2 regions of the Sinorhizobium garamanticum genome follow, and region 1 is predicted to be linked to the other one. Evidence: predicted binding sites of a transcription regulator. Region 1 holds the regulator's gene; the other holds the start of a gene.
What was found. The regulator LexA, encoded in region 1, represses DNA repair genes until DNA is damaged. The targets are predictions, from matches to a motif close to TGTTCNNNNTGTGTTCNG.

Region 1 (16,159 bases):
CCGCCAGCGCCGTGAACGGTAACTGGCGACAGATCTTCGGTGATGAGGTTCGGCTCGACGATCGGCGGATAACCGCTTCCTGGCGGCGATTCCACGCAATAGCGAAATCTCTCGCGGATTGCGCTCATCGTGAACGCGTCCGCCCAGATCGGCACGCACCTGCGATTTTCGATCACGAAGCCACGAAGGTCGTCGATCCCGTGCAGATGATCGGCGTGAGCGTGCGTGTAAAGCACGGCGTCGATGTGGCGAACATCGGCGGCAACCATCTGAGCGCGGAAATCCGGGCCGGTATCGACAACGACGGTCGTCTTGCCGCCGTCCGGCGCGAACTGCTCGATGAGCAGCGCCGCGCGCATACGCCGGTTGCGCGGATTTGATGGATCGCAGGCCCCCCAATCGCCGGTAATACGCGGTACCCCTGGCGAGGAACCGCATCCGAGAATGGTGAAAGCCCGCCGAAATGCCACGTCAGAGCCTCGGCATTTTCGAGAAGATGCGCAAGGCGTTGTCGGTCGTAATCTCGGCAATTTCCGCGGGTGAAACGCCGATCGTTTCCGCCAGCACTTCTGCGGTATGCGCAACAAAGGCCGGCTCGTTGCGCTTGCCGCGGAACGGTTTTGGCGCCAGATACGGTGCATCCGTCTCGACGATCATCCGGTCGTGCGGGATCGTCTTCGCGATATCCCTGATCTCCTGCGACTTCGGAAAGGTCAGGATGCCGGAAAAGGATATATAGCCGCCGAGCTCGACGCCAACCCGCGCGAGATCAGGACCCGACGAGAAGCAATGGAGTAGGAAAGGGAAGGCCCCCTTCCCGCTTTCTTCGGTCAGGATCGCCGCCATGTCTTCGTCCGCCGAACGGCTATGGATGACGAGCGGCAGCCCTGTCTCGCGCGCGGCCGCGATGTGGCGGCGCAGCCCTTCAGCCTGCACGTCGCGCGGTGCGTTGTCGTAGAAATAGTCGAGCCCCGCCTCGCCGATCGCAACCACTTTCGGATGCGACGAGAGGCGAACGAGATCTTCCGTGGTGATATCAAGTTCCTCGTCCGCGTTGTGCGGATGCGTACCAACGGAACAAAACACATTCGGATAGGCTTCGGCGATCGCAAGGATCGTATCGAACCGCTTTACACGCGTCGAAATCGTCACCATCTGCGCAACACCGGCCGCGGCGGCGCGTTCGATGATCGCGTCGCGCTCGGCCCCGAAGTCCGGAAAGTCCAGATGGCAATGGGTGTCGATCAGCATTCGTCTGACTCACTTATACTTCCGGCGCCACGTAGCGCGGGAAGACCGGCTTTGGTGCCTCGAGCGGCGTTCCGGAGACAAGACGTCCGGCTTCGCCGAGATGAGCAAAATCACGCTTGTCGGCCGGTACGGCGACGAGGTCGAGAAGCTTGCCAGCCGATTCCGGCATGAAAGGCTGCAGCAGGATCGCGATCTGACGGACCACTTCGGCGGTGACGTAAAGCACCGTCGCCATCCGCTCCGGGTCCGTTTTCTTCAAAGCCCAGGGCTCCTGCCCCGCGAAATAGCGGTCGGTCTCGGAAACAACAGCTATGATTGCGGCGAGCGCACGGTGGATGAGCTGCTTGCCCATATCGTCGCGCGTCGTCTCGAGCAGGGCATCGGCAGAGGCCAACATTGCCTTGTCCTCGTCTGTCAGTGGCCCGCAGACTGGTATCTGGCCGTCGCAGTTCTTCACGATCATCGACAGCGAGCGGCTGGCAAGGTTGCCGATGCCGTTGGCAAGGTCGGAGTTGATGCGTGTCGCTATCCCCTCCTCGCTGTAGCTGCCGTCCTGGCCAAAGGAAACCTCTCGCAGGAAAAAGTAACGAATCTGGTCGAGCCCGAAGTGTTCGACCAAATTGAACGGATCCACGACGTTGCCGAGCGACTTCGACATCTTCTCGCCTTTGTTGAGCAGGAAGCCGTGAGCAAAGACGCGCTTCGGCAGCTGCAGGCCGGCCGACATCAGGAAGGCCGGCCAGTAGACGGCATGGAAGCGGATGATGTCCTTGCCGATGACATGGATATTCGCCGGCCAGAATTTTGCGCGCGGGCCTGTCGGATCGGTGAGATACCCCGTCGCGGTGAGGTAGTTCGTCAGCGCGTCCACCCAGACATACATGACGTGGGCCGGATCGTTCGGCACCTTGATGCCCCAATCAAAGGTCGTACGCGAAACTGAGAGATCCTTAAGCCCCGACTTAACGAACGAAATGACCTCGTTTCGCCGCTCGGCCGGCCCGATGAAATCCGGGTTCTCTTCGTAGTGCTTGAGGAGCTTTTCCTGATAGGCGGAGAGGCGGAAGAAGTAGCTCTCCTCCTCCACCCACTCGACCGGAGTGCCTTGCGGTCCATAGCGCACGCCGTCGTCGCGCAGCTCTGTCTCGCTTTCCTGATAATAGGCCTCGTCGCGGACGGAGTACCATCCGACATAGGAATCCTTATAGAGATCGCCCGCCTCTCCCATGCGGATCCAAATCGCCTGCGACGCCTCGTGATGGCGCTTTTCGGTGGTGCGGATGAAATCGTCGTTGGAGGCGTTGAGAAGCACGGCCATCTTCTTGAATTCGGCCGAGTTGCGATCGGCGAGCTCCTGCGCGGAAATGCCTTCCTTCTTCGCGGTCTGCTGCATCTTCTGGCCGTGCTCGTCCGTGCCGGTCAGGAAGAAGACCTCGCGCCCGTCCAGTCGCTGATAGCGCGCCATCGCATCCGTCGCGATCAACTCATAGGCGTGGCCGATATGCGGCCTGCCGTTCGGATAGGAAATCGCGGTCGTGATGTAGAAGGGGGAAGTATCTCTCATGATTGGCTTCGATATATCTCGGGTCAGGGACTATTGGCAGCTATTAGCGCATCGCCTTCAGGTAGGGAACCGCCGCGCCCAGAAAAAGCCCCCTCTCGGCCAATGGCGGCGGCGATCGAACGGCAAATCGCATTGACACAAACGACCAACGGAACAAAACATAAACAAACGGAGGGAAGTGACGTGTTCGGCGAGCTCAAACGAAAATTCGAAGCGGCCTCGGCCGCTTATGCAGCCGAACATGGCATCGAGCGCGACCCGGATTGGTACATCCTGAAACTGCAGGAAGAAGTGGGTGAACTGACGCAGGCCTGGAACAAGGTCAGCGGCAGGGGCCGCACTCGTACGATGTCACCGGAGGAACTGCGCCAATCGCTCGCCGATGAAACCGCGGACCTCCTCGGCCATGTGCTCCTTTTCGCCCACCACAATGAGTTAGACCTGGTTGCGGCGATAGAGCGAAAATGGAAGTTCGCTCCGGACCTATAGAGCGTCTCTGAGGTCATCGAGCAGCGACAGGATCGTCTGCTTGCGATCGAGATTGTAGGCGTCGCTCACCGTGAGACGCTCCGCGAAACTACTGGAGAGGCTCGCAAGGCGCTCGGCTCGGCCGATATCGCCGGCAAGCGCCGCGTCCCGCGCCTGCTGCATCACGCGCCCAGTCAACAGGGACGAGAAGAAATCGAAGATCGTTTCACTGTCCCTTGCTGCCAGAATGTCCGCGAGCTTGTGCATCTGCCGGCGGACCGCAGGTCCCTGCCCCGCCAGGATGTCTTCGAAGGCGGAGGCGATATCGAGGCCGCCGTAATTGATAAGCTTTAGCGCCTCGGAGACGCTGCCGTTTGCCGCGGCGAGTATCCGCTCGACATTCGGCCCCATCATATCGAAGCCGAGATGGGCAATCGCCTGGCGCATGGCCTCGTGGTCCAGCGGCTTCAGCCGCAACGGAAGGCAGCGCGAGCGGATGGTCGGCAGCAGTTTTCCGGGTGCGTGCGTGAGTACGAGGAAAAGCGAACGACGCGGCGGCTCCTCAAGTATCTTGAGGATGGCATTGGCTGCATTGCGGTTGAGATCGTCCGCCGGATCGATGATGACAATGCGCCAGTTCCCCGTGCCGGAGGTTTGGCCGAAGAACTTTCCGGCACGGCGCACCTCGTCCACGGTGATTGCCCCTTTTGCCCTGCCCGTTTTTTCGTCCACGGGGCGGGTAAGATGAAGCAGGTTATGCGAGGCGCCGGAAGCAAGCTGCCGAGTGACGATCGAAGCGGGATCCGGATCGGCGAGATGATCGGGCGCCGTTGCCGGCTCGGGATTGTTCAGGATGTGGTTCGCGAAGCGGAAGGCAAGCGTCGCCTTGCCGATGCCCTCCGGCCCCTCGATGAGAATTGCATGGTGCCCTTTGCCGGACTTGTAGCTCTGGGCCAGAAACTCTTCTGCCTGAGGATGGCCGAACAGCTTGCTGTTTTCCACAGGGGCCACAGCCCCTTCCAGCACACCCGGACGTTCCATCGTCATGACGCAACTTCCGCGTTTGACGACCGTGGTTCGTCACCGTCCGGCAGCAAGGCGTCCACGATCTCGCGCACCTCGGCGGCTATGACGTCCGGCGGCCGTGCCGCATCGATGACACGACAACGCCGAGGGTCGGCTTCCGCGATGTCGAGGAAGGCTTCGCGTCGTTTCTCGTGCGTTTCCAGCTGTTCCTTCTCGAAACGATCGGGACTGCCGCTGGCAGCGCGGCGACGCGCGCGTTCGAGCCCAACGGTGGCAGGCAGGTCGAAAATGATCGTTCGGTCCGGAATCACACCGTTGACGGCTACGCGCTCAAGGGTTTCCACGAAGGCTGGTTCGAGATTGCCGGTGATGCCCTGGTAAACCCGCGAGGAATCCATGAAGCGATCACACAGGACTATGGTTCCCTTCTGGAGCGCCGGCCGGATCACCTCTTCGACGTGATCGCTGCGCGCGGCCGCAAAGAGAATCGCCTCCATGCGAATGCCGAAAGACTCGGCTGCTCCCGAGAGCAGCACGTGGCGGACTGCCTCCGCACCGACGGAGCCCCCGGGCTCTCGCGTGGTCAGCACATCGTAGCCACGCGCGCGCAGCGAATCAGCCAGCAGGCGCATCTGGGTCGACTTGCCGGCCCCTTCCCCGCCCTCAAACGTTACAAACAAACCCTTCGTCAGCGACATGCGTTCCCAAATCGACCGCCTGCATGTTTCCCTAAACCGTAGCCGCTTTAAGGATAAAAACATGCAGAAATTCAGAGTGCTACAGCGTCCGCTGCGCGTCTGATGAAACGCGCGGCGCTGTAACTATCGGCCCTGTTTAGCCGATTGGTTCGCCGGAAGGAACGGGCGCGCGCGCATTTGTTACAGCCAGAAGAAGAGAAGCTCCTGAAGCGCGTCGATCGCGCGGCTGGTGAGCGTACCGACCTCGACAGCGCTGCCGGTCCTCACCGGCACCTCCAGCATCAAGCGCTCGCCATTCCAAAGTTTGACGACGCCGACCTGCTGACCGGCGGCGACCGGCGCAGTAAGCGGCCACCTGTAAACGATGCGCGCGGTCAGCCGTTCAGCATTGTTGACCGGGAGAAGCACATCGATCGGACCTCCCGCGACAAGGGCGACACGCGATGCCGCACCGCCATAGACGCTCGCTTCGCCGATCGCCTCACCATCGGCGAAAATGCGCCGTTTCTCAAAGGCCGTCATCGCCCAGTCGAGTACCCTGCGGCTTTCTTCCGTGCGTTCCTTGTCGCTTTCGAGTCCACCCATGGCAAGATAGACGCGACGGTCGCCGCGCTGCATCGAAGCCGCGAGCGAGAAGCCGAAACCTTCCGCAAATCCCGTAGCCAGCCCATCGACGCCGACATTGGCAGCAATCAGCGGGTTGCGATTGCGTTGAAGGATCTTGTTCCACTCGAATTCGGCTTGGGAATAGAGCCGGTAGTAATTCGGATGAGCCTCGCGCAGATGCCGCGCCAGCGTCACCAGTTCCCGCATCGTCACCTTATTGGCAGGATCCGGAAGACCGGTGGCGTTGTTGAAAGTGGCAATGGGCATGCCGAGTTCGCGCGCCCGCGCCGTCATGCGCTTGGCAAAAGCAGCCTCGCTGCCGGTCATGCCCTCCGCGAGGATGATGCAGGCATCATTCGCCAATTGCACGGTCGCGCCTTGAATGAGATCCGCAACGCGGATCCTCGACTTGATGGCGGCAAACATCGTGGAGGTGCCGGACGGTGCGCCTCCGGTCCGCCAGGCGTGTTCGGAGACCTCGTAGGTCGTCTCGGGGCTGAGCTCGCCCTTGTCCAATGCCTCGAAGACCACCTCCATCGCCATGAGCTTGGCAAGCGATGCCGGCGGCACGGGTTCGTCTTCGCCGCGCGCGAAGAGCACGGTGCCGGTCTCCCCATCGACGAGATAGATCTGCTTCGCCTTGGTATCGAATGCGGGCGTCTGGGCGACCGCGTTTGTCGAGACGGTCACCACCAGAGAGGCCACGACCGCGAGCAACTTTATGCGCATGAGAAACTCCGGCTTCTTCATGGGCATAGCAGTGCGCACAAGCCTCTTCAACCGAAGTTAGCGCTAAACACCATCCCTGTTCTGGCGCCTTGCATAGGCGACGATAGAATCGGCCGTCAGAGGGTTCGAATCCACCATGATCGCCTCGAACGGAGAAGCCTTGTCGCTGACGCGAACTTCCACATAGGCGGCGGCATAGGCCATGTTTCCGTCAGGCATCGGGATCAGTTCCGGGCGCACGGTAGGGATCGGCCCGATCTCCGGGAGCGTGACAAATTCGCCGAAAGATTGCGGCATGGCGACCTGCGGCGCTGGTTCGGCGAGCGCCGTCACCGGAACGCCCGTATTCAGCATCGACCTCTGAGGAACCGGCACGCTGGCTAGGTCCGGCACCTGGTTGCGGAACGGCTCGTTCGACGCAACCATGACACCCGTCGCGATCTGTCCTTCCGGCATCACGCCGGGGCTACGGTCACCCTTCTTGACGTAGGAGGCCATCAAATAGGGCATATCGTTGCCTTCGAGCGGCGCGCGACCGACGTATTGCACACGCACCTTGGCACTGCCCTTGCCCTTGATGTCCAGCATATCGGCTGTCTTCGATGAGACATCGATGATGCGGCCGTACTCGTACGGGCCGCGGTCGTTCACGCGAACGATGACCGATGTACCATTTTCCAGATTGGTGACGCGGGCATAGCTGGGCAGCGGGAAAGTCGGATGCGCGGCAGACAAGTGATACTTGTCGTAGACCTCGCCGTTCGCCGTCAGTCGCCCGTGAAAGGCGGAGCCATACCAGGAAGCCACGCCAAGCTTATTGTAGCCGAAATCCTCCTTCGGCTGATACCACTTGCCCTTGACCTGGTAGGCCTTGCCAACCTGGTAGCGCCCGCCACCCTTCGGGATGTTCCGTCCGTTCGCGACCCGCGGGCTCGCTTTGACGCCATAGACAGACTCGGCAAAGTATTCCTTGCTCCGCGCCTTGCTTGTCTTGACGCTCGACGCCGAACCACAGGCGGCCAGCGTCGCGCAAAGCAACGGAACCGCAGCAACACGTAGCCCCCTCGAAAGAAGTGCCGCATCTCTACTAAATATCATCTGTCCCCAATAGCGTTCGCAAAGACGTTTTTCGAAAACATTCCGCTCTAGCCCCCGCGGAAAGCTCAGCGTCTCGAAACGAGACAGTCGATTAATCATGTCAGCAAGACGGCAAAATTGCGAACAGGACGCCGGAAGCGCGGCAAAAATCTTCCGCTATGGTTTACAAACCGTTTAAACCCATGCGCGAGCCGGCCACGTTGAGTCCTCGGCCTCTTCCCGGGAGACAAGAAATTTTCTCGAGCGCCGGGCACGTTAAATCTTTGCAAAGACTGCGAGATTTGACGTTCAACCCGGCGTCAATGCTGGTGTAACTGTCTCGTCGACTGTGGAAGGCGAGTGTCTGCGACTTTCGACCGCCGACCATGCCAAGTGGTTGCCGGCCAAATGGCCCTGCAGCCTCTTTTCATGTTCGTGGCTCCGCTACGGGCAATTCGCATAGGGCGGCGGGCCGTGCTGGATCGCGCGGTTCTGGAGTTGGAGACGATAATCGGCGAGCACCTGGTTGGTCTCGACATAGGTGGGGTCGGTCACGTTGCCCCAGAGATAGAAGATCGACGCATCGCTCGGCGTCAACATGGCGCTCGGATCGCCCTGAACCCCCTTCCACGTCGCCTGCGTGACGGGCGTGGTGAAGAGCGCGGGATCGATCACCATCTGCTGCGTCCAGAACCAGCCTCGGCGCACGCATAGCGTCGGCGCGACATGCCAACCCCAGTTCACGAAACAGTTAGGATTGTTCTTGGTGGCAACGTGCAGGCTGCCCTGTATCCACACCTTGCGCGGCTTGCGTCCCATATTGATCATAAGCCGGCACATCTCGTGCGCGCGGCCCCAGCAGCCGTCATCGGGATAGAGAAAAGGGATGCAGGGCGCTGGCACCGTGAGCGGCGGGCAAGTTGTCGCGCTCATCGCATCGAAAATCTGCTGGGCGGTCGCTTTCGAAACGCAGCGAAACCACCACCAGGGCCAGAATGGCCAGCGCCAGATCCAGTCGAGCAGACGCTTCCACCACGGCCATTCGAACGGCAGCGAATCGGGTTTGGGCCAAGGCGGCAGCGGCCTGTCATCGGGGCCGGGCGTGTAGGCGCGGATATCAATGATGTTGTGTGCATCATCCTCGGTGACGATCAGCAACTGCCCCGAGTCGAGCGCGGCGCGCAGCAACGGCTCGAGCGTCGCGAAATCGGGATTGTCGCGCCTCAGTGCATGACGAGCGTGCGACCTATCGAGCATGACCTCATAGCCCTGGTCGCTCGGAAGCATGCTCATCGGGCGCGTCACATGCGGGATCAGCAGCCGTGTGATCGCCGCGCTGTTAGGATCGATCTCCAGATAGACCGGCGCCTTGCGCCTGGCGAGCCCGTCGAGCACCTGCACAAAGCCGCTCGATCGGGCATCGCCCGAGTCAAGCCTGGCGCGGCGCCCTCCTTCGAGCTCGACCCAAAGCCCCTCGCGCAGCAGCTCGGCAACGGGCCGGTCGAGCGGAGGATCGAATTCAATGCGGGTCGAAACAATCGCATTGGGATTTGGCATGGCACACCTCCCGCCAGATGCGCCAGAATATCAGAGCGCCGCGCGCCTGTCCTTGCGTAGAATTTAGGGCAAACTAAACAGCTTTTAGTTTTATCATGGCTTCTTCCGATGATCGCAAATGCGACTTCACTGCTCGCCTCCGCGAAACGCATCGGCATCACGCTGGACCTCTATTCGCACGTAATGTCGGGGATGCAAGCGAACACCGCCGAGCACGTTGACGCGGCGATCAAAGCTGCTAAAAAGCCAGCCGTCGAGTGATTGGGTAGCAAGCGGTAGCAGTTGCTGTTTTCAGGTAGTCAACAACCGCTGGATTTCTCAATCTTTTCAATCGACTGGAGGAGTGGCCGAGCGGTTTAAGGCACCGGTCTTGAAAACCGGCGTGCGTGAAAGCGTACCGTGGGTTCGAATCCCACCTCCTCCGCCATTCACATTGAAATCATTGTGATTTCCAAGATTTTTTCACGAGAAGCGGCCGTATCGTAACCCGCCGCATCGTAACCCGCCGCCCCTTCGAGCGTGGCGGCCGTGTTGAGGGTGACACGTTTCACCGCTTGAGGCGCGATTATTGCGACTTCCCCCTACCCTGCGGGCGCTACCGGCTAGAAGTTAAAATAGATGCTGACTCCAGGCCGCCGTTGGTAGCGGTGATAATCACGATAGCCGTAGTACCGGTAATGGCGGGGGTAGCACCTGCCGTAGTAACGGCAGGAACGCCATGCGTACCGCCGGTTCCAATGGCGATCGGCGCGCCAATGACGATGGCGCCAGTGTCTGACCTGTTCGACAGGGCCGGCCTGTACTTGGTCGGGTTTCGGCACGAAGATCGGCGCGGCGCTTAGCGGTAACGCGAAAGACGCAGCCAGGACCGCGGCTGTGAGGACGGATAAGAGCTTTTTCATAGTCAACTCCTCCTCTCTGGCTATCAGATTGAGCCACCGTGCCTGAACCTCCGATGAACGGCTGCGCGCTCGACTATCGGGGACTTTGCCAATGGCAACCGGCCGGCGCGTCAGGCATGGGGTGTCAGGCATCCAGTGGTGTTAGATCCGCAAATCCGATCGCCTCTAGAAGGTCGCGGTTGGTCCTAGCTGTTAGGTGTCGAAACCCCGACTTGCCACTGTCATAATCGGCGCTTAGATTCAGTTTTAGAGCGTCCCTCGTGCCGTTGACCACGGATGTACTGGCAACGGCATGGGGTGACGAAGAAAGGCCGGTCCAGCCGGCCTTTCTTGTTGTTTATGGCGTCCTTGCCGACACCCAACACAGGCGGGGCCTTTGCTTTGCGGACAACAGGCCCCGCCCTAAATCGCTTCTGAAACAACTAGGTTCTTGTGAGTGCGTTGCCGACAACCCCCAGAAACCTAGGGTGTCGCCATCTTCGATCTATGGGACCTTAGTCCGGCGCAATGTCGCCAAAGGTCTTAGGCGCGTATTGCAGCGCCGGATTAGCCAGCCCGCGCCTGTTCCGATTGCCCCAATCGCGCGCATCCCCTACCCCTTTCGCGATAGCATGGCGATCTCGCCCGCTGTATCATGCCGGCCATGCTCCTCGCGGGAGGCGAGTTGAGCGAGGGAGGACCGAGCCATGCGTATGTCTTCGGTACTGCGTTTGCTGCGGACAGTTTGTCTCGCGGCGGGCGCTTCTGTCATGTCCGCACCGCTGGTGAATGCAAGCGACGCGCTTCCGCCCGAGCTGGAGAAGCTGAAAACAGCGCTTGAGAAATATAAGGACCCCGTTGCCGCGGTGCGTGACGGCTATTTCTCGACATTGGGATGCGTCACGTATGCGACGGGCACGATGGGGGTGCACTTTCTGAATCCGGCGCTGATCGGTCCGAAGCCCGATCCAATGAAGCCGACATTGCTGTTGTATGAGCCAAATGGCGACAAGCTGGAGCTCGTTGCTGTCGAATGGCTGATCCCGCTCGCCACGGGCGTCAAGCCGAATCCCGAGCTCTTCGGGCATCCCTTCGACGGCCCCATGGAGGGGCATGAACCGCTTCTGCCGGCGCAGCTCCACCATTACGACCTGCATGCGTGGATCTTCAAGCCGAACCCTCTCGGCCTGTTCCACCCGGTGAACCCGGACGTCAAGTGCCCTGAAGGACCTTATACTCTCCTGGAAGAGCCGCCGAAGATGTTGCCTCATCCAGCTTCGAGCAACTAGGGGTCATCGGGCACAGTCAGCCTCGGGGGAGTCGTCGAATCCCGCCATACGCCTCCGCGCCGCCCTGAGGCGGGCGCGGAGGCGAGGTGCGGGCTTTATAACGTTGGCGGCGCGGGCCTTTCGTTTCGTGGCGCGGCTGTTTGCGCTTCGAGAACCCCGGTCGCGTCAACCGCCATTGCGATAACGCGATATGCCCAAGGGCCCGCCTGGACGTTTCCTAAAAGGTGGCCGATCCAAGGATAAAAGCGTGCAGCGATTCAAAATGCTACAGCGTCGTTCGCGCGTCTGATAAGACGCGCGCGGCGCTGTAGTAAAGCGACCGTTTCCCGTTCGCACCCTCTGAAAAAACGCGTAGACTGTTCCCACCGGCAGATTTGCCCCAAAGAGGAGATCGGCCATGAACCCTTTCAATAACTTCCGAGATTATCCTATCCTTCCCGGTGAAGTCGCGATCCTGGAGGGCGTGCTGCACAAGGCGCTCGAAGAACGCAACCTGACGATGGGGAGCGATGAGGCTGAGGAAGTCGCCCAAAGGATCATCAAGCTTTACCAGACCGGCGTCAGGGATCCGGAGCAGATCTGGCAGATGATCCGCACGATCTAGCGAGCAATTGAAGACACACTGCGCCGCGCGTCCAATCGGACGCGCAAAGGTCGCTGTAGCACTTTGAATTGCTGCATGATTTTGTCCTTAAATCGATTCCGATTTAAGGAATCATGCAGTAACTCAGTCGCAGATTGCGGACACTTTGTTCTCGGGGAATGATGCGCGAACGCGGTCGCCACGGCTGATGCCGATCGAGGGATGCGTGCGAACAAGCAGGTTTTGATCGCCATCGATGCCGATCGTGTATTCCCCGACCTCTACCAGGAAGACCTTGCCCTGGATGAGGCCGCTGACGCTGTTCGGCGCCGCATCACTCACAATACCATTGAACGGCTGGAGCCCAATGTTCCCCGGCCGGATGACGAAGGAGATCTGATGGCCTGCAGTCATGCTCGATGACCGCGCCGATCAGCCTGACGGAGACATAAGACCGGCCAGAAAGGCGCGATCCTGCCCCTTCCGTGGCTCGCGACGCGGCGGTCGGCGGAGCGACCGAGGGCCTCCCTCGAGAAATTCGCGATGGCGAGAGAAATTCACGGAATTTTAGGTACTTGCGGAACACATATGGAACAGATAGTGTCTGTTCTTGATTTGTTTCGCGATTCTGGAGTGACGCGCCATGCTAACCCGCAAGCAACAGGAATTGCTTCTGTTCATTCACGAGCGAATGAAGGAATCCGGGGTGCCGCCGTCCTTCGACGAGATGAAAGACGCACTGGACCTCGCTTCCAAGTCGGGCATCCATCGGTTGATTACCGCACTTGAAGAGCGCGGCTTCATTCGACGCCTTCCCAACCGGGCGCGCGCGCTCGAAGTCATCAAGCTGCCTGAGGCCTATATGGCGAGCCCGCAGCCTCGGCGTGGCTTCTCGCCAAGTGTCATAGAAGGCAGCCTGGGCAAGCCACCTGTAGCGCCCGCCGCCACGACGAAATCGGCGCCACCGAGCGACACTGCAATGATTTCGGTGCCGGTCATGGGACGAATTGCGGCCGGTGTCCCGATTTCCGCGATCCAGAACAACACGCACGATATTTCCATCCCGGCCGACATGATCGGCAGCGGCGAACACTACGCGCTCGAAATCAAGGGCGACTCGATGATCGAAGCGGGTATCTTCGATGGCGATACCGTGATCATTCGGAATACAAACACGGCGAATCCCGGCGACATCGTCGTTGCACTAGTCGATGACGAAGAGGCAACGCTCAAACGATTCCGCAGAAAGGGCGCCTCCATTGCGCTCGAAGCGGCCAACCCTGCCTATGAAACGCGGATATTCGGACCGGACCGCGTCAAGATCCAAGGCAAGCTCGTCGGCCTTATTCGCCGCTATCACTAGTTTGGCGGTCTGAGCGGAAATTCGAGCCTGGTTTGCGGGAGCCAGTGCGCATTTAGCCGTGCTGCTCGAACAGGATATTGTTTCTTTCAGAGCTGCAGACGTGACCTGCCGGCTTCCCACGAAAGGTCTTATCCACGGCGCCGCGCGTCTTATCAGACGCGCAACGGATGCTATAGCAGTGTAAATTCCCGCATATCCTCATCCCCAATCGGCTACGATTTAGGGAAACATGCAGTAGAACGAGGGAAGCCTTGGAATAGAAGAAAAAGCCGGCCCTGCTCTTCGGCATAGACCGGCGAGTCTACAAACCGCGCTTCAAAGTAAAAGCTCATTGTAAATGATATCAGTGGAGTTTAAGGGCGCCGCCCACCCCGATCCATGGACCTTAGTCCTACCCGACATTGGCAAAGGTCTTAGGATTCTTGTGCGCTGCGCTTCTCGACATGTTGCTGTGAGCGCACGCTGGCGACATCCATGTCGGCGGTTGGGGCACTGAGGGTACCAGAGCCAGTTCTGGTGTCCCTTCCAACCCGCTTCGGGACCTTCGTTGGGAAGAGTGCGAAACTGGCGAGGTAGAGGCCCACTGCCCAGGTCATTGCCTTGAGCGGAGGCCTAGGCAATTCTCGAAATCTGCTTGAAGCAGAAATGTTAAGCATTTGATTTCTTTTGGAGGCCTCGCCCGGAATTGAACCGGGGTACAAGGATTTGCAGTCCTCTGCGTCACCACTCCGCCACGAGGCCTCTCGCGCTCGATCGATCAAGCGATGGCCGGCGTTTAGAACGAATCTATGAGGAGCGCAAGGGGGAAGCTTTCGAAAAAGGTGGAACGCTCGTAGTCATTCGCCGTTCTCCCCAGCGATCCCCAACTGCAATCCAGCCCGGAATTTTTTCGATTCTAACGGCAGCTTTGCGTGCCTACGGTGCCATCAGCGAGCTCGTGCGACCCTGCGCCGACAAACATCGCAGCACGGCAGTCGATTCGTCGGCCTCCCTCGCTCCCTCAGGCATCGGCTTCTGCCGCCTCGCGCGCCCCGCTCAGGACTTGCCGGAGGAATTTTGCTGGCCGCGCCAACGCGCCCACCAAATCGCCAACTTGCGGCGGCGGCGGCGGATCGCCGGTATGTCGTGAGAAAGCACAAGCAACCCCAGAGGAATCATCCAGAAACCGAGCACCGGCAGAAAACCTAAGACGCCGCCCACGATGAGAAGCGTACCAACCAGGATTCGCAGTACCGGCGAGTCCGGCAAGTTAATGCGCCATTTCCCGAGCACGATCTGGCGTGTCTGCGGATCGATGCCGAAATGCCGTTCTTTCCTGCCGTTCGTCATTATTCCTCTTTCATGCTCCACCCCACAATTGGGGCCTTCTCCACAGCCTCGCAACCGACGTTGTCAATTTTTTTTGAAAAAGCGCTTGGCAAATCGAAAAAGCATTTGTATTAGCAGCCTCACTTCTGCGGTGCAGATGATCCCTGGTAGCTCAGCGGTAGAGCACTCGACTGTTAATCGATAGGTCGCCGGTTCGAATCCGGCCCGGGGAGCCAGTTTCAAAAGAGCCATTCGCGGTAAACGCCCGAATGGCTCTTTTTGTTTGTCGATGTGGTCTCTGAAGGTTCCTCATGCGTGTTGCATGGCTTTTCCTGACTCTCGCGATCGCGACAGAGGTCGCCGGCCTCACGGCGATGAAGGCTGCCTCCGGCTCCTATGCCGGACATGCGATCATGTATGCTTCGATTGCGCTCTCATACGTGTTCCTTGCCAAAGCCGTGAAGACAATCTCCGTCGGCGTCGCCTATGCCATCTGGGAAGGGTCCGGTGTCGCTCTCATCACGCTCGTCTCCGTGTTCGTCTTTGGCCATGCGCTGAGCGGCCGCGAGATGCTCGGTCTGTCGATGGCCGTTGTCGGGATACTGCTCGTCAACGCCGGTGAGGCACAGGAGGAGGAAGCGGCGGGAGAAGCAGCCCGACGAGTGCCGACAGCTTCTATTTCGCTTTCGCGGTTATGGCCGGCGTCCTTGACGTCGCTGCCAATCTGGCTTCCACGAAGTCGAACGGCTTTGCGCGGCGCGGCTGGGGCGTGCTTTCGATTCTCCTGGTACTCGCGGCCTTTGCACTGCTCGCGGAGGCGGTCAAGGGGATGGAACTTGCCATCGCCTATGCAGTGCTTGGCGCCACCGGCATCTTCGGCACCGCCATCTGCGGACGTCTCTTCTTCGGTCAGAAGCTGAAACCTGTCGGCTGGCTCGGCCTGTCGCTCGTCTTCGGTGCGGTTCTCGTGCTTCACACGGCCTGACGTGGCCGGCCCTTCGTACTGGATTGCGCTTTTTTCGCCGTGCTCGCGGGCACACGCCCAGGCACCAGCCAGTTGAGAAGCGCAAAGTAGGCGCTGTACGGCAGGAAACGCGCCAGTTTAGCCGCATAGGTAAGGCGTTTAGGGAACGTGATCTCGAAGCGCCCTGATTTCAGGCCGAGACAAATGCGCTCCGCCGCTTCCTCTACGCTCACCAGAGCCGGTCGCGGGAACTTGCCTCTGGCCGAAGCGGCCGTGTCGACGAAGCCTGGACAGATCAACTGCAGGCGGATGCCGATACGATCGAGGTCGAATTTCAAGCTCTCGGCCATATTGATGAGCCCCGCCTTGGTCGCCCCATATGCGGCGCCCATCGGCAGGCCGCTGTAGCCCGCCGCCGACGACACGATAGCGATCTGGCCATGCCCGTTCGCCTTCATGTGCTCGACAACGGGCACGAGGCAATTGACGACGCCATGAAGATTGACGGCAAAGCTCTTGTCGAAGGCTTCCCGGCTAAGATCGTCGCCGCGCACCGGAATCACTACGCCCGCATTGAGCAAGGCCAGAGCCACCCGGCCGTGATCGTATTCGATAGCCGCCAGCAAGCGCTCCATGTCGCTCGGATCCGTGACGTCCCCATCGAGAACGACAATCCTGCCGGGGCCTGATGCCTCATGTTGAAGCGCCACTAGCCTCTCGTGACTACGTGCCGTCACGACGACCGAATAGCCCTCCTCAACCAGCCTGAGGGCGACGGCGCGCCCGATGCCCGAA
Region 2 (16,159 bases), 130 kb from region 1:
CGGCATCGCCAACCCGATAGATCTGGCCGCCCGTCGTGACGATTGCCATGCCGAAACGGCGGGAGTCGACGCGCGCGAGTTGCGGGATGTAGTCGGCCACCTTGCCTTCGCCAAGCCTTGGCGTCAGTTCGCGGTAAATGTCATCGATGATCGCCTGCAGATCTTGCGGCGCTTGCTGCTCCGGCATGCGGCATCCCTCGACACGGATTGATCGGTATTTCGTACAAAAAAACCGCCCGTCTCCGGGCGGTTTTTCGAAAGCTCACAAGGCCAAAGCCCGGATTAACGCGAATAGAATTCGACGACCAGGTGCGGTTCCATGACGACCGGATACGGAACGTCGGTGAGAACCGGAACGCGGACGAAGGTCGCGACCATCTTGTTGTGGTCCGCATCGATGTAGTCCGGAACGTCGCGCTCAGCGAGCTGTACGGATTCGAGAACCGAAACGAGCTGCTTGGACTTTTCCTTGACTTCGATGACGTCGCCCGGCTTGCAACGGTAGGAACCGATGTTGACGCGGACACCGTTGACCTTGACGTGGCCGTGGTTGACGAACTGGCGTGCAGCGAAGACGGTCGGAACGAACTTGGCGCGGTAGACGATCGCGTCGAGGCGCGATTCGAGCAGACCGATCAGGTTTTCCGGGGTGTCACCCTTGCGGCGCGAAGCTTCGGCGAAGATCGCGCGGAACTGCTTTTCACGGATGTCGCCGTAGTAGCCCTTCAGCTTCTGCTTGGCGCGCAGCTGCACGCCGAAGTCGGAAAGCTTGGACTTGCGGCGCTGGCCGTGCTGGCCCGGGCCGTATTCACGGCGGTTGACCGGGGACTTCGGACGACCCCAGATGTTTTCGCCCATGCGGCGGTCAATTTTGTACTTGGACGATTCGCGCTTGCTCATCGCATTTCCTTTCAATCAGTTACACCGGCTTGTTGCCAAGCCGGATCAAGGAAACACGCCCTCCTCTGAACCCATTTTGGGAGTTCTGACAGGCCTCTCACGATCACGCGGACGCAAGAAACCACGGGACATGTCAAATGAAACACCGGACATCGCTGCCCGGCGTTGGGCGGGTCTTTACGCATCGGTCGCTGGTTTGTCAACGGAATATGACAGAAACATAGCGATTTTCGCCAGATAGCGTCACTCGGCGGCCGCCTGTTCCCCATTGCCGACATCCGGACCATTCGCATCGCCCGGCGCGGTTTCGCTCCCGAGATCGGGGAAAGCGACGATACGCTTGCCGGAGAAATCCGCATGCACGACGATCAGGCCGTGTTCCTCGAAATAGCCGAGCAACCGCCGCGCGCGGCGGGCGGAATGGGTTCCATAGGCGCGCGCGATCATCGCGTCCGAAGGACATGGCAGGCTGCGCACGGCCGCCTGCGCCATCATCAGGAACACGGCTTGCAAATCCTCGCTCACGCGGTCGGCAAGCCGGAGCGCCGATGCCCATGTCTCGGTCGCAGCCGTCTCGGCGTCGACGCCGGACCGGGCGACGGCCATCTTGCGGCGGAAGGCGCTCAAGGAGAGCGCGGGCCCGGGCACGCGGCGAATACGGCAGCGCACGAGAAAATCCTGGAACAGTTCGGCGTCTGGGCGGAACGCCGCGTCCGGATTGGCCAGGATCTCGGCAAACAGGCTGTCGAGCAACGCCTCGCGCTCCTCCGGCGACATTTCCGGCGGGGCTGGCTTGGTCTCCACCGGCGCCAAAGGCTCGGGGCGTGGCCGTGACAGTTCGGCGAGGATATCGGTCGCCGGACGTGGCTGCGGAGCCGGCCGGCGCATGATCGGCCGTGTCAACTCTTCCAGATCCGGCGTGAAGATCAGGTCCTCGACATCCTGCGGCGCTTCCGGCAGCGGCATCAACTTCGGGCTGGTGGAGCGGGCGGAGGTCTCGACGGAGCCGATCGTTACCTTCAGGGGCCGACGCGACAGCGCGGGCCCGAGCGCGACGAAAGAGCCGCGTTTCAGGTCGCGGAACATCTCGGCGGTGCGGCGGTCCATGCCGAGGAGATCGGCGGCGCGCAGCATGTCGATATCGAGAAAGGTGCGCCCCATCAGGAAATTCGAGGCTTCGGCGGCGACATTCTTTGCGAGCTTCGCCAAGCGCTGCGTGGCGATAACGCCGGCAAGCCCCCTCTTGCGGCCGCGGCACATGAGATTGGTCATCGCGCCAAGCGATACCTTGCGGGCTTCTTCCGAGACATCGCCGCCGACCGATGGCGCGAACATCTGCGCCTCGTCGACGACGACGAGGACGGGATACCAGTATTCGCGATCCGCATCGAACATCGCGTTCAGGAACACGCCGGCGCTGCGCATCTGTTGTTCGATGTCGAGACCTTCCAGCGAAAGGACGCAGGAGACGCGGTGCTGGCGGATGCGCGTCGCGATGCCGATCAACTCCGCATCCGTGCGCTCGCCATCGATGACAACATGGCCGAACTTGTCGGCGAGGGTAACAAAATCGCCTTCGGGATCGATGATGCACTGCTGCACCCATGGCGCGGACTGTTCGAGCAGACGGCGCAAGAGATGCGACTTTCCGGAGCCGGAATTGCCCTGCACCAGGAGACGTGTTGCCAGAAGCTCCTCGATATCGAGCGAGGCCGAAGTCCCTTCGGACGTCGTTCCCATGTCGATGCCGACTTTCATTCCCACCTCTTCGTCACGGATTGATTCGCGATCCGCCGGGATCGTCAAACGGGCGACACCTAGCACGGTTTATCCCACGACCATCCCGCAGATTCCGACAACCCACAGGGAATACTTCGTTGCGGCCGCCCCCTGAAGGGAAACTCACGGGCTTCCCCTTATTGCAAGGGAAAGTTGAATATCGGGGTCGCAGTGTCTTTCTTAGCTCTCCGACCGTCCCCATATGCGTTTGGTCCGTCACAGCTTGCTAGAGGCAGCGATGCACCAGAACGAAACCAAACAACAATTCGAGATGCACAAGCTCGATGAACGCATGCGCGAAGCGCACAAAGACGCCCATCGGGTCATATCCAAGAAGGAAGCGGCGCAAATGAAGGTTGCCAACGCGATTGTCGCGGGCGCCTTGGTTGTCCTTGTCGGCGGACTTTTGTTCTTGCTGGACGTTTTTTAAACGATAGCTTGGCTGGGTTTCGCCCGCTCATCGGGCACGGTGTTTGCAATCACCGTTAACCCAAAGCCCTGCATCAGCCGCCGCGTGGCGAAATCGGGTTTGCCGGAAGTGAAAATGGCCGGGTCATCGCCATTCAATGGCTCGAAGCCGTTCGGTAGCGCCACCAGCGAGCGCGCCCGCCGGGCGATCGCTTCGGCCGGATCCAGCCAATCGACCGGCCAGGGTGCGAGCCGCCGGAAGAGATTCGCCATAAACGGGTAATGCGTGCAGGCGAGCACGATAATGTCGGTCTTCTTCCCGTCCTTTTCGACGAAACAGGGGCTGATTTCCGCCAGAACCGCTTCATCATCGAGGCGATCGCCACGAATATAGGCTTCCGCCATGCGCGCCAGGTTTTCCGAGCCGACGAGCCGCACATGGCATTGCGAGGCGAAGGATTGGATCAGATCGCGCGTATAAGCGCGTTTGACCGTGCCGGGTGTGGCCAGAACCGAAACCAGCCCCGAACGCGTCCGCTCCGCCGCCGGCTTGATCGCCGGCACCGTGCCGACGAAGGTCATCTGCGGATAGGTGGCGCGGAGATCAGCGCCGACGAGCGTGAAGGCGGTGTTGCAGGCGATGATGCAGATTTCCGGAGCGTGCGTGGCGAGCAGTTCGCCGAAGAGCGTGATCACGCGCTCCTTCAACGCCCCCTCCTCCCAACCGCCATAGGGAAACCCGGCATCGTCGGCGACGTAGATGAAATGACGCTCCGGCATCAGCACGCGCGCCTCGCGCAGCACCGTCAGCCCACCAATCCCGCTGTCGAAGACGAGTATGGGTTTCAGTTCACTCGTTGTCACCCCCGCCTTGCACTTTCCTGTTGCGCCCTGCCGGTGCGCCGGAGCCGCGCGGATTTTCGCGCGTAAACCGGTCGAGTGAAGAGATGACGCCGCGCAGCACCTGGATTTCGGACTCGGTAAAGGATGGTCTTGTCAGAACAGCGCGGAGATTTTCGACCAATTTCGGCTTTTTGTCGGCGGAGCGGAAGTAATTGCGCGCTTCCAGGGCGTCTTCCAGATGATCGAACAGGCCCTGCAGATGCTCCTTGGTCGCCGGGCGCTGTGCGATCGCCTGGAAAGACGTTTCCTCTTCCGATTCCATGCCGGTCTTCATCCACTCGTAGGACATGAGCAGCACAGCCTGTGCGAGGTTCAGCGAAGCGAAGGCCGGATTGACCGGGAAGGTCACGATCTCGTCAGCCAACGCCACTTCCTCGTTGGTGAGGCCCGTGCGTTCGCGGCCGAAGATGATGCCGACAGCCTCCCCGCTCCTGAATCGCTCGCGCAGCGTGCGTGCCGCGACGATCGGCGAGCGCACGGGCTTGTAGCCGTCGCGGTCGCGGGCCGTGGTGGCGTAGACGAAGTTCAAGTCCGCGATCGCCTCCTCAAGCGAGCCATAGAGCTTGGCGCCATCGATGACGTGGTCAGCGCGGCTTGCGGCGGAGCGCGCCTTTTCGCTCGGCCAGCCATCCCGCGGATTGACGAGGCGCAGTTCCGACAGCCCGAAATTGGCCATGGCGCGCGCCACCATGCCGATATTCTCGCCGAGTTGGGGATAAGCGAGAATGATTGCCGGACCTTCCGTCAAGAGTTCGCGCTCGCTATTGGTACCTGCCATTGCCGTCGCCTTCTGTTTGGCGCTTCCCTCGCACAATTGCTCGCGAATTTAAAGTCTGCCGTTGAGTCCCGGCGAGACGGCAAATGGCGTCCGATGGCTGCCTCTCCTCCATCCAAAGTTTCACCCAAGCATGCTTTGCCTTGCTGGTTCACAGTGCTATAGGGCTCTGGATTTCTCCCACCGGGGGGCATCGCGTCCGATGCTCCGCAAAGCTACGAGGCATATCCATGGCAAAGATCAAGGTCGCCAATCCGGTCGTCGAACTCGACGGCGACGAGATGACCCGCATCATCTGGCAGTTCATCAAGGACAAGCTGATCCACCCCTATCTCGACCTCGATCTCGAATATTATGACCTCAGCGTCGAGAACCGCGACGCAACCGAAGACCAGGTGACCGTCGACGCCGCCAACGCAATCAAGAAGCATGGCGTCGGTGTCAAGTGCGCGACGATCACGCCGGATGAGGCCCGCGTCGAAGAGTTCAAGCTGAAGAAGATGTGGAAGTCGCCGAACGGCACGATCCGCAACATCCTGGGCGGCGTCATCTTCCGCGAGCCGATCATCTGCAAGAACGTGCCGCGCCTCGTTCCCGGCTGGACCAAGCCGATCATCGTCGGCCGTCACGCTTTCGGCGACCAGTATCGCGCCACCGACTTCAAGTTCCCGGGCAAGGGCAAGCTTTCGATCAAGTTCGTCGGCGAAGACGGCCAGACGATCGAACACGACGTCTATGACGCGCCCGGCGCCGGCGTCGCGATGGCCATGTACAACCTCGACGAGTCGATCACGGAATTCGCTCGCGCTTCGTTCAACTACGGCCTGCAGCGCAAGGTTCCGGTCTATCTGTCGACCAAGAATACAATCCTCAAGTCCTATGACGGCCGCTTCAAGGACATTTTCCAGAAAGTGTTCGAAGAGGAGTTCGCCGAACAGTTCAAGGCGGAAAAGCTCTGGTACGAACATCGCCTGATCGATGACATGGTGGCTTCGGCGCTGAAGTGGTCCGGCGGTTATGTCTGGGCCTGCAAGAACTATGACGGCGACGTCCAGTCCGACATCGTCGCCCAGGGCTTCGGTTCGCTCGGCCTGATGACCTCCGTGCTGATGACGCCGGACGGCAAGACGGTCGAAGCGGAAGCCGCGCACGGCACCGTGACCCGCCACTACCGCCAGCATCAGAAGGGCGAGGAAACCTCGACCAACTCGATCGCCTCGATCTTCGCCTGGACCCGTGGCCTTGCCCACCGCGCCAAGCTCGACGGCAATGCCGAACTCGCCAAGTTCGCCGAAACGCTCGAGCGCGTCTGCGTCGAAACGGTCGAATCCGGCTTCATGACCAAGGACCTGGCTCTGCTGATCGGCCCCGACCAGCCGTGGCTCTCGACCACCGGCTTCCTCGACAAGATCGACGAGAACCTCAAGAAGGCAATGGCTGCCTAAACCGGCCAAACCCACAGGAAGTCTTGGAACCCGGCCACGCGCCGGGTTTCTTGTCTTTCGGTCCCGCGAGCGGATGGGCAAGTGCGCCCATGGAACGCATACAGCACTCGTTCATTTTCCGATGGAAGTTTCCAACCATGGGCAACAGCAGATGGACCAAGCGGGATCAAAACCGGTGCGACTCGTCGCCCTCGATATCGACGGCACGCTTCTCGGCGATGATGGAGCTGTTAATCGCTTTCGTTTGGCCTGGCAGGCGCTCGGCAAGAGCGAGAGGCCGCTGCTCGTCTACAATAGCGGGCGGCCGATCAACGACATATTTTCGCTCGTCGATGTCGATCAGTTGTCCCCGCCTCACTACGTGATTGGCGGCGTCGGGACGATGATAGCGGACGCGCGCATAAGGAAACGGTTGCAGGCGTTCACCGAAGCGCTTGGACCTCCTATCGACGTCAAGGCCGTCACCGCGGTCATGGAGACGGTAGAAGGCGCGGTTCCGCAGGCGGCCGTCGACCAGCATGCTCACAAGGCGAGCTGGCGTTTGCCCGACGCGCGGGAGGAGGAGATCGGCGCCATCGCGGAACGGCTGGCGGCCGACGGATTGGACGTGAAGCTCATCTATTCCAGCAGTCGGGATCTCGACATATTGCCGCGCGCCGGCGGCAAGGGCAGCGCGCTTGCCTGGATCTGCCGGGAGCTTGCGGTCGATCTCGACGAGGTGGTGGTCGCCGGCGACACCGGAAACGACCGCGAAATGTTCGACATGCCGCGCGTGCGCGGCGTGGTGGTCGCCAATGCGCTTGCCGAACTGCGCCAGGTTGGGCGCGAACGGCGGCATTTTCTCGCCCGCAACTCGTATGCCGACGGCGTGATCGAAGGGCTGCGTCACTGGGGCGTCATCAGATAGGTCCGGTCCTTCACCCCGCCCTACAGCGCCGCGCCGCCAGTCATTTCAGCGGAAGAAAGATTTCCGTGACGAGCTCCGTCGGCGGGACTTCCCTTGGATTGTTGAGATATTTCTCGAACATCACGCTGTCGCGGATTGCCCGACCGGATTGCGGCAACCAGGTCGCGTAGAGCCACTGATAGGCCTTCGGCATGTCGGCGTAAGGCCCTTTGTGGCGCAGCACCGCATATTGGCCGCCCTCGATTCTTTGCGGCGTCAGTGGCGCCTCGACCGGAAACTCAGCGGGTGTGGTAACGCAGGCAAAGGAACGGAGCTTGTCTGTGTCTACCAGTTCGGGGTCGTCGAGATAAATGCCAATCATATCCATGCCCGGTTGGAACAGGTTGCGCGCAAACAGCGTCCCATAGAGCGTCTCGAAGGCCTGGCCGATGGCCATGTAGGAGCCGGTGTGGGCCACGCCGACCAGCGCGAGCGGATCGACTTCCCGTAAGTTGACGTCATACATGTCAGGATTTCCTTCCGTCGAAGTGGTTTCAAAGGCTTTGTGGCTCCCTTCATTCCTGTAGCGCGCCGGCGGCAGGCCGTAGACGGCCTTGAAAGTGCGATTGAAGGACTGAACATTCGGGTAGCCCGAGCGTCGCGCGATTGCTTCGACTGGAAGAGTGGTCTGGACGAGATCGGCGGCGGCCTGCTGCAACCGCAGTCTCTTCACCGTCGCCGCCAGAGTTTCTCCGTGGACTGCACGATAGACCCGATGCCAGTGGTGCGGCGACATGCAGGCAATTTCCGACAGCCGATCGAGATCGAGTTCCTCGTCGAGATGCGCATAGATGTAAGCGGAGACGCGGTGGAGCCGCCTCTCATAGCCCGCCCATACCGTTTCTTCATTCATGCCGAACCTTTCGCGTTTCGCTCGGAAATCGATAAAGCATAGATGGAATTGACAAATCCTGCGGACATCAAGCGCCCGATCGCCACTGCTTGTTCGGCGTAGCGACTCATATAGTCTGACCGCGTCCAGTACGCTTTGCCCGCAATAGTGGAATCCCGAAAGTTTCGTCGATGCCCGATTCTCTCGTCCCCAAAACGGTAAGCGTCTTTAAGGAAGGATACGACGGCGCTCGCCTGAAGGCGGACGCCTTTGCCGGGTTGACCGTCGCCATTGTTGCCCTGCCGCTGTCCATGGCCATCGCGATCGCCTCGGGTGTTACGCCTGATCGCGGGCTCTACACCGCGATTGTCGGCGGTTTTCTGGTTTCGCTCCTCGGCGGCAGCCGGGTGCAGATTGGCGGCCCTGCCGGCGCTTTCATCGTGCTCGTGGCTGCAACGGGTGCCAGGCACGGCCTCGATGGCCTGCTGCTGGCAACGGCGATGTCGGGCGTCATGCTCGTTGCCGCAGGTTACCTGCGGCTTGGCAACTACATCAAGTTTATCCCCTACCCGGTGACCGTGGGCTTTACCGCCGGGATCGCGGTGATCATCTTCGCCAGCCAATTGCGCGATCTCTTCGGCCTCACTCTGAGCGGCCGCGAGCCCGGGCCAATCATCGAGAAACTTGCGACGCTTGGTCTTGCCGCCGGTACGGTCAACTGGGCAGCAGTTCTGACGGCCGCGCTAACGATCGGTATCATTCTCGCGCTGCGCAAGCTGCGGCCGCATTGGCCGGGCATGCTGATTGCTGTTGCTGCCGCTTCTGCATTCGTCGCTCTCCTGCAATTGCCGGCGGAAACGATCGGCACGCGCTTTGGCGGCATTCCACGTGGCCTGCCCTCACCGGCACTCCCGCCCTTCTCGCTCGAAAAGGCGGCCGCCGTCTTTCCGGATGCCGTCTCCTTTGCGCTTCTCGGTGCAATCGAGTCTTTGCTGTCGGCCGTCGTCGCCGACGGCATGACCGGTCGCCGGCATCGTTCGAGCATGGAATTGATTGCGCAGGGGATCGCGAATTTCTGCTCGGCGCTCTTCGGCGGCATCTGCGTTACCGGGACGATCGCCCGCACGGCGACGAATGTGCGTGCCGGCGGGACCAGCCCGGTTTCTGGCATGCTGCACTCCATCTTTCTGCTTTTATTCATGCTTCTCGCCGCTCCGCTCGCGAGCTACATCCCGCTTGCGTCGCTCGCCGGCGTGCTCGCCGTGGTTGCCTGGAACATGATCGAGAAGCCGGCGTTCATGGCGCTCATGCGATCCTCCTACGGCGATGCGGTCGTGCTTCTGGCGACCTTCATCATCGTCGTCTTCCGCGAGCTGACGGAGGGCATCGTGATCGGCTTCGCGCTCGGCGCGGTTCTTTTCATCGACCGCATGGCAAAGAGCATCTCTGTCGGAGAAACAAAACCACTGGAGGCCCTGAAGGAGGAGAATGGCGAGGAAGAACACCCGGTCATCGCGGACGACCCGGACACGGTGGTCTATCGGATCTCGGGCATCTTCTTCTTCGGCTCGGCCGCAACCGTCGGCACTGTCCTCGACCGCATCGCCGACCAGCGCCGGAACTTCATTCTCGATTGCTCGGAGGTGCCCTTCATGGATTCGACCGCTGCCAATGTCATTGAGGGGACGCTGCGGAAGGCCGAGCGGACGGGTGTGCGATTTATCATCACCGGCGCCAGGTCGCAGGTGCGCCGCACGCTCCGCCAGCATGACGTTCGCCCGCCACGTGTGGTGATGCGTGCCTCGGTTCAAGCGGCGCTCAAAAGTATCCGCAACGAAAAGAGCGCATGAAAAAGGGCGCCGCAGCGCCCTTTCCCCTGTTCAATCAAGCGTAGGTCAACCGGCGAGCGCTACAGCGACCGCCTCGATCGCTTCGGCGGCACGGTTGCCATCCGGTCCGCCGGCCTGGGCCATGTCCGGGCGTCCACCGCCGCCCTTGCCACCGAGTGCGGCCGAAGCGACGCGCACCAGGTCGACGGCACTGACCTTCGAGGTGAGGTCGTCGGTAACGGCCACCACCGCGCTCGCCTTGCCATCGCCGGAAACGCCGACGAAAGCGACAACGCCCGAACCGAGCGTCTTCTTGCCATCGTCGGCGAGGCTCTTCAGGTCCTTCGGCTCGACGCCGGACACGACCCTGCCAAGGAAGCGAACGCCCGCGATATCACGGGCGGCATCGGCCGAACCATTCTGGCCATCACCGACGAGAGCAAGCTTCTTCTTCGCCTCGGTCAGCTCCCGCTCCAGCTTCCGGCGCTCGTCGAGCAGGGCCTCCACCCGTCCGAGCACATCCGCCGGCTGGACCTTGAGCGCGGACGCCAGCGTTTTCACCCGTTCGTCCTGCTCGTTGAGATAGGCGCGAGCCGCCTCGCCCGTCAGCGCCTCGATTCGACGCACGCCGGCACCGACCGCACTTTCAGAAACGATCCGCACGAGACCGATGTCGCCGGTCGCCGACACATGCGTGCCACCGCAGAGTTCCACCGAGTACGGTTTCCCGGCCTTCGAGCCGCGAACGCCCTGCCCCATGGAGACGACGCGGACCTCGTCGCCGTATTTCTCGCCGAAGAGCGCCATGGCGCCTTCCGCGATCGCATCGTCAACGGTCATCAGTCGCGTCTTCACAGGCGAATTCTGAACGATGATCTCATTCGCCATCTCCTCCACGACCTTCAATTCGTCCGTCGTCATCGGCTTCGGGTGCGATACGTCGAAGCGTAGCCGGTCCGGCGCGACAAGCGAGCCCTTCTGCGCCACATGCGTGCCGAGCACCTCGCGCAGCGCCTCGTGCAGCAGGTGGGTCGCGGAGTGATTGGAGCGGAGCCGGGTGCGACGCGCGTGATCGACGGTGAGCGCAGCCGCCTCGCCAGTCTTCACGCTTCCTTCGCCGACAACGCAGTAGTGGACAAATAGCCCCTCCCCGCGCTTCTGCGTGTCGGTGACCGTCAGCTTGCCGGTGTCGGTCGCGATAATGCCGGTATCGCCCATCTGGCCGCCGGATTCGCCATAGAAGGGTGTCTGGTTCAGGATCACCTGAACGCTCTCGCCCTTGGAAGCGGATTCGACCACGCGACCATCGCGGACGATCGCCTGGATTACACCTTCGGCGGCCTCGGTGTCATAGCCGAGGAATTCCGTCGCACCGTGCTTTTCCTTGAGTTCAAACCAGATCGTCTCGGTCGCGGCTTCACCCGATCCAGCCCAGTTGGCGCGCGCTTCTGCCTTCTGTCGTTCCATTGCCGCGGAAAACGCATCGGTGTCGACCGTGATGCCTTTAGCCCGCAGCGCATCCTGCGTCAGGTCGAGCGGGAAGCCGTAGGTATCATAAAGCTTGAAGGCTGTTTCGCCGTTGAACCGGTCGCCCTCGGAAAGACCTGCCGAGGCTTCGGAAAGGAGGTTCAGACCGCGCTCCAGCGTCTTGCGGAAACGCGTCTCTTCCAGCTTCAGCGTTTCGGAGATCAGCGCTTCGGCGCGGGCAAGCTCCGGATAGGCGCGGCCCATCTGCTCGACGAGCGCCGGCAGGAGCCTCCACATCAACGGGTCTTCCGCGCCGAGCAACTGTGCGTGGCGCATGGCGCGGCGCATGATGCGGCGCAGCACATAGCCGCGGCCTTCATTCGAGGGCAGCACACCGTCCGCGATCAGGAAGGCGGATGAACGTAGATGGTCGGCGATGACGCGGTGGCTTGCGCGGCGGTCGCCCTCCGCCTTGACGCCGGTTGCCTCTTCGGAAGCAGCAATCAATGCGCGGAACAGGTCGATGTCATAATTGTCGTGCTGGCCCTGGAGGACGGCGGCTACGCGTTCCAGTCCCATGCCGGTATCGATCGATGGGCGCGGCAGGTCGACGCGCTCTTCCTTTGTGACCTGCTCGTACTGCATGAAGACGAGGTTCCAGATCTCAATAAAGCGGTCGCCATCCTCTTCGGCCGATCCGGGCGGTCCGCCCCAGATGTGCTCGCCGTGATCGTAAAAGATCTCCGAGCACGGGCCGCAGGGGCCGGTATCGCCCATCGCCCAGAAATTATCGCTGGTCGGAATGCGGATGATCCGGTCGTCACTGAAGCCGGCGATCTTCTTCCAGAGGCCGAAGGCTTCATCGTCGGTATGGTAGACAGTCACCAGCAGGCGCTTGGCATCGAGCCCGTATTCCTTGGTGATGAGGTTCCAGGCGAGCTCGATCGCGCGTTCCTTGAAATAGTCGCCGAACGAGAAGTTGCCGAGCATTTCGAAGAAGGTGTGGTGCCGGGCAGTGTAGCCGACATTGTCGAGGTCGTTGTGCTTGCCGCCGGCACGCACGCATTTCTGCGCCGTCGCGGCCGTCGAATAGGGGCGCTGCTCCAGGCCGGTGAAGACGTTCTTGAACTGCACCATACCGGCATTGGTGAACATCAACGTCGGGTCGTTGCGCGGCACCAGGGGGCTCGACGGCACGATCTCGTGACCGTTCTTGCGGAAATAGTCGAGAAACATCGACCGGATTTCATTCACGCCGCTCATTTTGCGTCCTATCTGTGCACCATTCCCGGTTGCGACCGCACTTCTCGGGCCGCGCACCGCCATCTCAACCTCGCGTCTGTCCGTGACAGTCGCGCCCACCAACGCCCTCAGCCGCCGGAACCACAGGCTTTTATCTTTCGTCTATCATGCTGTCCAGACGGCAGCAAAAAACCGGCCGTCTGGAAGAACGACCGGCTTTATCCAAAACGCGTGCGCCTCAGATCTTACATTTCGGCTGCTGCATCGCCGTCGTCATCGCTCTCCGGTCCACCGTTCTCCAGGAACTTGTCAGCGATCAGGCCGGCATTCTGCCGCAGAGCCATCTCGATCTCGCGCAGAAGATCGGGATTGTCACGCAAGAAAAGTTTCGCGTTCTCCCGCCCCTGGCCGAGCCGCTGGCTGTTATAGGAAAACCAGGCGCCGGACTTCTCGACGATGCCGGCCTTGACGCCGAGATCGATAAGCTCGCCGGTCTTGGAAACGCCCTCGCCATACATGATGTCGAATTCCACCTGCTTGAAGGGGGGCGCCATCTTGTTCTTGACGACCTTGACGCGAGTCTGGTTGCCGACGACTTCCTCGCGCTCCTTGACCGAGCCGATGCGGCGGATATCGAGGCGCACCGATGCATAAAACTTCAGCGCGTTGCCGCCCGTCGTCGTTTCCGGCGAACCGAACATGACGCCGATCTTCATGCGGATCTGGTTGATGAAGATCACCATGCAGTTGGACTTGGAGATCGAAGCGGTCAGCTTGCGCAACGCCTGGCTCATCAGGCGGGCCTGCATGCCCGGCAGGCTGTCGCCCATTTCGCCTTCGATTTCAGCGCGCGGCACGAGGGCAGCGACGGAGTCGACGACGAGGACGTCGATGGCGCCGGAACGGACCAGCGTGTCGGTGATTTCGAGCGCCTGCTCACCGGTGTCCGGCTGCGAGATCAGGAGGTTTTCGAGATCGACGCCAAGCTTGCGCGCATAGACCGGATCGAGCGCATGTTCGGCGTCGACGAAGGCGCAGATGCCACCCTTCTTCTGCGCTTCCGCAATAGTCTGCAGCGCCAGCGTCGTCTTGCCAGAGCTTTCTGGACCATAGATTTCAACGATGCGCCCCTTCGGCAGGCCGCCGATGCCGAGCGCGATATCGAGGCCGAGCGAACCGGTCGAAATAGTTTCGATCTCGATTACGCTGTCCTTCGCGCCGAGCTTCATGATCGATCCCTTGCCGAACGAACGTTCGATCTGGGAAAGAGCCGCTTCAAGTGCCTTGCTTTTATCCACCGATTTGTCCTCTACGAGCCGCAAAGAGTTTTGTGCCATTTGGTCCCACCTTTAGGTTATTGGAGCTATCGAGGCAATGAAGCCGCCGCAGGAGTTTTTGTACATGTTTTGTTCCGCTTTGGCAACAGAGTGGCAACCAATTGAATTGTAATGGTTATTTTCATTGCGTTCGATTCTTGTTCACGGGCATTGTACCACATTTCCACAGGCCATGCCGGACCGCGGCCAGGTTTGGCGATACCAGCGCGATTCGCGACCGTGCCGCGGCTGTGATTTCGGATTGAAGCAATCCAAAGAGGAGCTTTTATGAAACAACGGGAAATCGCCGTATTCGGCGGCGCCCACATCGATCGTCGCGGCCGCATCAGCGGCGTCACCGCTCCCGGCGCGAGCAATCCCGGCTCGTGGTTCGAGGAAGCGGGCGGAGGCGGCTTCAACGCGGCGAGAAACCTTGCGCGCCTCGGTCACAGCGTACGAATGATCAGCCCGCGCGGCGGCGACGCCGCAGGCGAGATGGTGGCGGCTGCCGCGGCCGCGGCTGGTGTGATCGATTGCCCGTTCACCTTTCTCGACCGGAAAACGCCGAGCTATACGGCGATCCTTGAAAACGACGGCAACCTCGTCATCGCGCTTGCCGACATGGAGCTCTACCAGTTGTTTTCGCCTCGCCGGCTGCAGCAGCGCGCGATACGCGAAATATTGTCTGCCAGCGATCTGGTGCTGATGGATGCGAACCTGCCCGAGGAGACACTCTCCACGCTGGTCAGTGTGGCGTCCAGGGACGATCGAATTGTTGCCGCCATCGCCGTGTCACCGGCAAAGGTGATGCGGCTCAGGAAATGCCTCGGCGGGCTCAGTTTCCTGTTCATGAACGAGGCGGAAGCGCGTGCCCTGACCGGGATGGACGCACCAGAGGCTGCGAACTGGCCATCGCTGTTGCGAGCGGCCGGTCTTACTGGTGGCGTCGTAACGCGCGGCGGCAGCGCCGCTGTCGCCTTCGATCGCAGCGAGGCCTGCCTCGTCGTTCCGCCTGCCCTGCCCGCGCTTGCAGACGTCACGGGCGCCGGCGACGCATTGGCCTCGGGGTTCCTCACGGCGCGGCTTTCGGGTTTCGATCTTGCCGGTTGCCTGCGCTACGGGATTGCCGCCGCGGGGATAACGCTCCGCTCGCCTTTTGCCGTTTCGCAGGACATGTCTGCGAGCAATCTCGAACAGGCGGTGGCTCTTGTGCCGGCGCCGCAAATGCTGTCATGAGAACTGACGTCGAACGCCGGCGGGACGAAAATGCGCGCAGCTTCCTTCCGCATCTCGCTTCGAACCTTTTTGGAAACGATCTCGATGATCCTTGGTTGATTTAAGCCCAACATGATCGCGATTTAAGGATAGATCCATGACAAAACCCTCCTCCCCGTCCCTGCCGATGGAATATTCCGATGAAGTCGCGGCCGCCAGGGCGCGTGGCGCGCCGATCGTCGCGCTCGAATCGACGATCATCACCCATGGCATGCCCTATCCCGGCAACCTCAACATGGCCCGCAGCGTCGAAGCGATCATCCGTGAACAGGGCGCCGTGCCCGCAACAATTGCGGTCATTCACGGCGTCCTTCACATTGGCCTCGACGACGCGAAGCTGGAGGCACTTTCAAAAACGGAAGGCGCCATGAAGCTCTCGCGCGCCGATCTTGCCTTCGCCATCGCCGAACGGCGCACGGGCGCCACGACCGTGGCAGCGACGATGATCGCCGCGGCGCGCGCCGGCATCAGCGTCTTTGCCACCGGCGGGATCGGCGGCGTTCACCGCGGCGCGGAGCAGAGCTTCGATATTTCCGCCGATCTCGACGAACTCGCCCGCACCGGCGTCATCGTTGTCTGCGCCGGCGCCAAGGCCATTCTAGACATCCCGAAGACGCTCGAGGTGCTGGAGACACGCGGCGTTCCGGTTGTCACCTATGACAGCGAAACCTTCCCGGCCTTCTGGTCGCGCGATTCCGGCATCAAGAGTCCGCTGATGCTGAACAGCCCCGCCGCGATCGCCAATTTCCAGAAGATGCGCGACTTGCTCGGCATCGACGGCGGCATGCTTGTTGCCAATCCGGTTCCCGAAGAGAGTGAAATTCCGCGCGAGGAGATGGAAATCTACATCACCCGTGCCCTCGACAATGCCGCGAGCGACGAGATCGTCGGCAAGGCCGTCACGCCTTATCTGCTCGACAACCTTTTCCACATGACCGACGGCCGCAGCCTCGAAACCAATATCGCGCTCGTGGAAAACAATGCCCGTCTTGCCGCCGAAATCGCCGTTGCACTGACGGCGAAGTAGGTGAAGCAACTTTGC

Region 2: recA (recombinase RecA) is a predicted target of LexA. The motif match lies at 13,923-13,940, and genes of this name have one in related genera.

The regions. Positions count from the first base shown of each region.
Region 1 covers NZ_CP120373.1:3,641,114-3,657,272, forward strand. Annotated here, with positions in the region: gene PZN02_RS17105 (MBL fold metallo-hydrolase) at 1-470, opposite strand, end outside; gene PZN02_RS17110 (TatD family hydrolase) at 472-1,251, opposite strand; gene metG (methionine--tRNA ligase) at 1,265-2,815, opposite strand; gene PZN02_RS17120 (nucleoside triphosphate pyrophosphohydrolase family protein) at 2,999-3,304, shown strand; gene PZN02_RS17125 (DNA polymerase III subunit delta') at 3,299-4,330, opposite strand; gene tmk (dTMP kinase) at 4,327-5,007, opposite strand; gene PZN02_RS17135 (D-alanyl-D-alanine carboxypeptidase family protein) at 5,188-6,342, opposite strand; gene PZN02_RS17140 (septal ring lytic transglycosylase RlpA family protein) at 6,406-7,440, opposite strand; gene PZN02_RS17145 (protein-glutamine glutaminase family protein) at 7,864-8,976, opposite strand; gene PZN02_RS17150 (hypothetical protein) at 9,085-9,237, shown strand; tRNA gene PZN02_RS17155 (tRNA-Ser) at 9,314-9,403, shown strand; gene PZN02_RS17160 (hypothetical protein) at 9,579-9,878, opposite strand; gene PZN02_RS17165 (hypothetical protein) at 10,628-11,146, shown strand; gene PZN02_RS17170 (hypothetical protein) at 11,544-11,750, shown strand; gene PZN02_RS17175 (TOBE domain-containing protein) at 11,874-12,143, opposite strand; gene lexA (transcriptional repressor LexA) at 12,373-13,092, shown strand; tRNA gene PZN02_RS17185 (tRNA-Cys) at 13,760-13,833, opposite strand; gene PZN02_RS17190 (hypothetical protein) at 14,128-14,421, opposite strand; tRNA gene PZN02_RS17195 (tRNA-Asn) at 14,562-14,636, shown strand; partial or broken gene PZN02_RS17200 (SMR family transporter) at 14,712-15,047, shown strand; gene PZN02_RS17205 (SMR family transporter) at 15,095-15,385, shown strand; gene PZN02_RS17210 (SDR family NAD(P)-dependent oxidoreductase) at 15,373-16,159, opposite strand, start outside.
Region 2 covers NZ_CP120373.1:3,509,244-3,525,402, reverse strand. Annotated here, with positions in the region: gene PZN02_RS16585 (glutaminase) at 1-187, opposite strand, end outside; gene rpsD (30S ribosomal protein S4) at 283-900, opposite strand; gene PZN02_RS16575 (helicase HerA domain-containing protein) at 1,144-2,658, opposite strand; gene PZN02_RS16570 (hypothetical protein) at 2,918-3,109, shown strand; gene murI (glutamate racemase) at 3,106-3,951, opposite strand; gene PZN02_RS16560 (RNA methyltransferase) at 3,938-4,768, opposite strand; gene PZN02_RS16555 (NADP-dependent isocitrate dehydrogenase) at 4,996-6,210, shown strand; gene PZN02_RS16550 (HAD-IIB family hydrolase) at 6,386-7,117, shown strand; gene PZN02_RS16545 (AraC family transcriptional regulator) at 7,158-8,009, opposite strand; gene PZN02_RS16540 (SulP family inorganic anion transporter) at 8,180-9,838, shown strand; gene alaS (alanine--tRNA ligase) at 9,884-12,547, opposite strand; gene recA (recombinase RecA) at 12,772-13,863, opposite strand; gene PZN02_RS16525 (carbohydrate kinase family protein) at 14,131-15,078, shown strand; gene PZN02_RS16520 (pseudouridine-5'-phosphate glycosidase) at 15,215-16,144, shown strand.